3 regions of the [Clostridium] colinum genome follow, and region 3 is predicted to be linked to each of the others. Evidence: a T-box and tRNA genes for the amino acid it is inferred to sense, from the RefSeq annotation. Region 3 holds a T-box; the other regions hold tRNA genes.
The links. The T-box of region 3 lies ahead of pheS (phenylalanine--tRNA ligase subunit alpha). A T-box ahead of a tRNA ligase gene usually reads a tRNA of that ligase, here a tRNA-Phe.
Positions count from the first base shown of each region.

Region 1: it encodes a tRNA-Phe, which carries the amino acid that the T-box ahead of pheS (phenylalanine--tRNA ligase subunit alpha) is inferred to sense. The anticodon was not compared.
Region 2: it encodes a tRNA-Phe, which carries the amino acid that the T-box ahead of pheS (phenylalanine--tRNA ligase subunit alpha) is inferred to sense. The anticodon was not compared.

Region 1 covers NZ_OW712331.1:1,166,228-1,168,504, forward strand. The annotation lists gene NBW53_RS10180 (TraX family protein) at 50-706, shown strand; gene NBW53_RS05760 (YaiI/YqxD family protein) at 717-1,160, shown strand; tRNA gene NBW53_RS05765 (tRNA-Phe) at 1,248-1,320, shown strand; tRNA gene NBW53_RS05770 (tRNA-Gly) at 1,324-1,394, shown strand; tRNA gene NBW53_RS05775 (tRNA-Gly) at 1,408-1,479, shown strand; tRNA gene NBW53_RS05780 (tRNA-Gly) at 1,483-1,553, shown strand; gene NBW53_RS05785 (hypothetical protein) at 1,786-2,277, opposite strand, start outside.
Region 2 covers NZ_OW712331.1:178,345-180,621, forward strand. The annotation lists gene NBW53_RS00820 (glutamine--tRNA ligase/YqeY domain fusion protein) at 1-867, opposite strand, end outside; tRNA gene NBW53_RS00825 (tRNA-Phe) at 1,286-1,358, shown strand; tRNA gene NBW53_RS00830 (tRNA-Lys) at 1,362-1,434, shown strand.
Region 3 covers NZ_OW712331.1:1,701,750-1,704,026, forward strand. The annotation lists gene NBW53_RS08275 (DUF1189 family protein) at 1-117, shown strand, start outside; gene rbr (rubrerythrin) at 214-750, opposite strand; T-box leader at 906-1,130, shown strand; gene pheS (phenylalanine--tRNA ligase subunit alpha) at 1,177-2,202, shown strand; gene pheT (phenylalanine--tRNA ligase subunit beta) at 2,220-2,277, shown strand, end outside.

The sequences.
Region 1 (2,277 bases), 540 kb from region 3:
AGAGGTGCCTATGACAAATTATTCTATAAAAATAATAGCTTTAATAACAATGATTATAGATCATATAGGAGGTGTTATCTTTAAAAATCATTTGTTATTCAGATATATTGGTCGTTTATCTTTTCCTCTATATTCATTTTTAATAACTGAAGGTTTGAAAAAAACTTCTAACATAAAAAATTATTTAAAAACTCTTTTTATTTTATCAATAATATCTGAAATATTTTATGATTTATGCTTTAATAGTGAAATAAATTTTATTAATCAAACAAATACAGTGTATACACTATTTATTGCTAGTATTTCTTTATTTTTCTACAATAAAAATACAAACTATTTGATAAAATATTTTTTCCTATTTTTAGGTATTTTATTAGCTTACATTTTAAAAACTGATTATGGAACTTGGGGTATTGTATTAATTTATATTTTCTACTTTGTAGAGGATAAAAAATATATTTTATTTTATAGTATATTTTGGGTTACTATAAAAAATATTGACTTTATATTAAACATACTATACTATAAAATTAATGATAAAAACTATATTTATCAATCTTTTAATTTATATATTTTTACAATTATACCCTTATTTATAATTTTATTTTATAATGGAAAAAAAGGTAAAAATATAAAATATATATTTTACATTTTGTATCCTTTTCATCTTTTTCTACTTTATTTAATAAAGATATTTTTATTATAATGGAGGTTTTATGAAAATATTAATAGATGCTGATGGTTGCCCCGTAATAAATATATGTATAGATATAGCATTAAAAAATAATATAGAAGTTTTAATTGTTTATGACACTTCTCATATTTTTAATTTTGAAAATGAAAAAATAACTTGTATAATTGCAGATAAAGGAAAAGATAGCTCCGATTTTATATTATTAAATAAATGTGAAAAAAACGATATTGTTGTAACACAAGATTATTCTCTTGCTGCTATGTGCTTAACTAAAAATTGTTTTGTCATTAATCAAAATGGTTATATTTTTACAAATAATAATATAAATGAACTTTTACTAAGAAAACATATTGGTAAAAAGCTAAGAAAATCTGGTAAAAAAGATTTTAAAATAAAAAAACGAACCAAAGAATGTGATTATAAATTTATAGAAAATTTTACAAAACTTATAAATAATCAATGTTAATACTTTATTTTAAAATTTTTTTAAAAAACTGTTGACAATATTAGGATTATAGATTATAATAATTATTGTCTTAAGGGAAAAGCTTAAGCCCAGATAGCTCAGTCGGTAGAGCAGAGGACTGAAAATCCTCGTGTCGGCGGTTCGATTCCGTCTCTGGGCATATGCGGGTGTGGTTCAATGGTAGAACATCAGCCTTCCAAGCTGAGGACGTGGGTTCGATTCCCATCACCCGCTTTTACCTTAATACGCGCGAGTGGCTCAGTGGTAGAGCATCGCCTTGCCAAGGCGAGGGTCGCGGGTTCGAATCCCGTCTCGCGCTTATGCGGGTGTGGTTCAATGGTAGAACATCAGCCTTCCAAGCTGAGGACGTGGGTTCGATTCCCATCACCCGCTTTTATTCTAAGGTTTTAAAAGACAGAGTTATTAATAAATCTGTCTTTTTTGTATTTAACTAACTTTTATTTTAAATCTAACTTAAATCATATTCTATTCATACTACTTTTATTATTTTTCCCTATTTTATTTGATTAAAATATAATTTCTGTTAAGATACATTTTATCTTTAAAATAAAAAACTTATTAAATCAAATATTATTAATTTAATAAGTTTTTTATTATTTTTATATTAGTCTTTAAATACTTTATTAAATTCAGCAAAAGATTTTTTTAATTCCGAATCATCTGGCATTTTATCTATATCATCTAAAAATTTATCCCAATAATCAAATGTAAGATTTTTTACATAATTTTCATTAATATATTTTGCTATATTTGTTAATATATCTTGAAGATTTGGTGCTACATCAGATATATGAAATACTACTCTATCACCTTCACAATATTCCCAACCATGTTCTTCATCATATAAAAAAGCTCCTTTGTCAGTACGAAAAGCCTTTCCGCTAATTTCTGCTAATGCATAATGCTCAGACATACTCACTATAAATTCATTAGTATAACTTCCTTTAAACCAATCCTCTTGATTAAAAATATTTATATACTCTGTTACAAGCTTTTCAAACTCTCCTAAAGGCATTATTTTTTCTACTTCTTTTATATCTAAAAATTCTCCAAATCCATAATGTGCTCCTAAAATAATATCTTTACTAGCATATAT
Region 2 (2,277 bases), 510 kb from region 3:
GTCCCAGCCATCTACTTTCCCTTCTTCTACAAGTTGTCTTAAATATCTTTTACCCATAATTGTGTTAGATAAATTAAGTTTTGCAAATTCTATTTGTCGTGGTTTTATTTTAAAGTCTAGCTCGTTTATAAACCAGTCATATAAAGGACGGTGGTCTTCAAATTCCATTGTACAAATAGAATGAGTTATTTCTTCAAAGGCATCTTCAAGAGGGTGAGCAAAGTCATACATAGGATATATACACCATTTATCACCTGTTTTATGGTGAGGAATATGAGCTATTCTATATATAACTGGGTCTCGCATATTTATATTAGGCGAAGACATATCTATTTTTGCTCTTAAAGTTTTTTCGCCGTCTTTAAATTCACCATTTTTCATTTTTTCAAAAAGTTCTAAATTTTCTTCTATAGAACGGTTTCTGTAAGGACTTTCTTCACCAGGACTATTTAAAGAGCCTCTTTTTTCTCTAATTTGTTCTGGTGTTAAATCACAAACAAAGGCTTTACCTTTTTTTATAAGCTGTACAGCACAATCATACATTTTATCAAAATAGCTAGAAGCAAAATAAAGTCTATCTTCCCAATCAAACCCAAGCCATTTAATATCCTCTTTTATTGAACGTACAAATTCATCATCTTCTTTAGCAGGGTTTGTGTCATCAAAACGAAGATTACATTTTCCACCATAATAGTTTGCAAGTCCAAAGTTTAAACAAATACTTTTGGCGTGTCCTATATGAAGATAGCCATTTGGTTCTGGTGGAAATCTAGTGTGTATTTTATTAAGATTTCCCTCTAAATCTTTTTGTATATAGTTATGTATAAAATTGCCAGTTTGAGATAAGGCATTATTTTCATTTTCCATAATAAAATCCTCCTAAGTTAAAAAGACTTACTTTCAAAGTCGTAATAATAAAATAATGTTTTGCAATGTGGGCATATACCAAATTTCATAATTTTATCATTATTTTCATTAGAAAGTTTAAAATCTAAATTTATTTTTATATTATTACCAGTTTTTTCACAAATATGATTTTCAAAATAATAATTTTTACTTTTTTAAAATTATTATCATTTAACATAATGTCTTTTAGGTTATCTAAAAGGTCCATTTTATACTAACCTCCATATATTGACTATTAATTTATTATTATATTATAAACATATAAAAAGGTCAAATTTTTTTATATTTTAAGCACTAGAAAAATTTTTTTGAAAAAAATGCAAAAAAGTATTGACATATTTAAAAATATAATATATAATTGACTTTGTCGTTAAGGCAAGCCCAGATAGCTCAGTCGGTAGAGCAGAGGACTGAAAATCCTCGTGTCGGCGGTTCGATTCCGTCTCTGGGCATATGGGTTACTAGCTCAGTTGGTAGAGCACTGGACTTTTAATCCAGGTGTCCCGGGTTCGAGCCCCGGGTAACTCACTTTAAAAGGGGCGTACGCGATTAGCGTATGCTTTTTTTATATATAAATATAAGCCTATGAGTGTAAAAAATAATGGTTGTATACTGTATTTAGTGATAAAAATAAAAAAATTTAATGTCAAATATATAGACTAAAATACATATAAAAATAAATGATATATTTAATATGAATAATAGTAGTTATTAAAGTAGAATTATGTACATTATATAGCATTTGCACCAAAATATATGATATAATTAAACATATTGAGAATATTAAGAAAACTTTGTAAATAAAACGGCTTATAAATAATAAAAATTTAAAGTATATAAAGATTATATACATACTTAGCAGGTATATCACTAAAATATAGGGTAGAAAATTAGTAATTATATTTGAGATAAGTTTTTAGGAGGTATAAAATGAAATTACTAAAATATATTTTAATAATTTTTAGTATTATAACAATTATAATACCTTTTTTAAAATTACAATTTAATATCGATATTAATAGCTATTTTCTTATTACATATTATATAATATTTTCAATTTTAATTATTTATTATACTATTAAAAGTAATAAAGAATATAAATTTAAAAAAAATATTTTAATTATAATGCCTATAATGTTTATTGTTTCACTTTTTATAGTATATTGTATATTATTAAAAATTCTTAATAAATAATAAATAAAGATAGAATAAAATTTATATAACTTTAGACAATAGGTATAACAAAAATTATATCTATTGTCTAAAGTTATATTTTAATGTTTTTAATAAATTTAAATATTTGTTATGTAACTTGTTAATAGTTTAAAATATTTATTTATAAATTTATGGATATATTTTTTAGTTTATGTT
Region 3 (2,277 bases):
ATATTATCAATGCCTCTTCCATTTTTTATTTATGTAGGTATTATAATTGCTTATTTACATTTTATTTTCAAATCTATCTTATTAGATGAAAAAGAAAAACAACTAAGTGTTAATTAATTTTTTTATAAGATACAATTTTAACTTTTTAAAAGAGGTGTAGACTTTATCTACACCTTATATAATTTAACTTTATTTAAATTAGGCTTTTATTTTTTAATAATTTTTAGATAAAACTTGAAAATATGCTTGTGGATGAGAGCATACTGGACAAACATTTGGTGAATTTTTATCTTTGTGTATATGACCACAGTTGCCACATTGCCATACAACCTCTTGGTCTTTTTTAAATACTTTTCCCTCTTCTATGTTTTTTAATAATGCTAAATATCTTTCTTCATGTTCTTTTTCTATTTTACCAACTTCTTCAAAAAGTTTAGCAATATTATCAAATCCTTCTTCTTTTGCCTCTTTAGCCATTTGGCTATACATATCTGTCCATTCATAGTTTTCTCCATTAGCAGCATCTTTAAGGTTGTCTATAGTATTGGGTATCCCATTATAAAGTAGTTTAAACCATATTTTAGCGTGTTCTTTTTCATTATTAGCTGTTTCTAAAAATATATTAGCTATTTGTTCATATCCCTCTTTTTTAGCTTTTTCTGCATAATATGTGTATTTATTTCTGGCTTTAGATTCTCCTATAAATGCTACTAATAAATTTTGTTCTGTTTTAGTACCTTTTAAATTCATATTATAATCCTCCATATAATTTAAAATTATGTATATATTATTAACAGTTATTATTTTATTAATCATAAAATATACTAAATATAACATAAATAATTAAAACTAGTAAATAAAATAACCTTGACAAGATTTTCTATTATGATATAATTATTTATATTTTAAATACTGTGAAAGCGAAAGTATATATTATGGTTCTTTTAGAGAGAAAATGCCGTGGCTGAAAGCATTTTTAAGATAAAATAATATAGAAGTTCACGCTGGAGTATATCTTTTGAACAGTTTTTCTCATTAAAAAGATACGTTTAAGGCACGTTACGTCTAAAAGTGTGTAAATTTATTTTACAAATTTGGGTGGTACCGCGGAAGTTGCTTTCGTCCCTTTTGGGCGAGGGCTTTTTTAATTGTTAAAATTTTGAAAGGAGCATAAAAATGAGAGAAAAGTTATTACAAATTAAAGATTTAGCAATAGAAAAACTTAACAAAACAAATGATTTAAAAGATTTAGAACAAATAAGAGTAGAGATTCTTGGTAAAAAAGGTGAGCTTACAAGCATATTAAAAGGTATGGGAGCTTTATCTGCTGAAGAAAGACCAATAATAGGTCAAATTGCTAATGAAGTAAGGGCACATATTGAAGAAAAAATAGATACTATGAAAAAAACTTTATTAGCTAAAGAACAAGAGCTTAAACTTAAACAAGAAAAAATAGACGTTACTATGCCTGCTAAAACTAAAAAATTAGGTAATAAACATCCTATGACACAAGTTATAGATGATATTAAAAATATATTTATAGGTATGGGCTATGAAATAGCAGAAGGTCCTGAAGTAGAAACGGCTTATTATAACTTTGAAGCTTTAAATATACCTAAAAATCACCCTGCTAGAGATGAACAAGACACATTCTATGTAAATGGGCTTGGAGATTTTGTTCTTAGAACACAAACTTCTCCTGTTCAAATTCGTGTTATGGAAAATAAAAATATGCCTATAAAAATAATAGCTCCAGGTAGAGTTTATCGTTCAGACGAAGTAGATGCTACACATTCTCCAGTTTTTCATCAATTAGAAGGTCTTGTTATAGATAAAAATATAACAATGGGAGATTTAAAAGGAGCATTAACTGTATTTGCTAAAGAACTTTTAGGTAGTAACACAAAAGTAAGATTTAGACCGCATCATTTCCCATTTACAGAGCCTAGTGCAGAAATGGACGCCTCTTGTTTTGCTTGTGGCGGTAATGGTTGTAGAGTGTGTAAAAATAGTGGTTGGATAGAGCTTTTAGGCTGTGGTATGGTTCACCCTAAAGTATTAGAAATGGCAGGTATTGACCCTAAAGAATATAGTGGATTTGCTTTTGGTATGGGGCTTGAAAGAGTAACTATGCAAAAATATGCTATTAGCGACTTAAGATTACTTTTTGAAAATGATATTAATTTTTTACAACAATTTTAATTTAGGAGGTATAAAAAATGAATTTACCAATGTCGTGGCTTAAAGATTATGTTGATATAGATTGTAATATAAAAA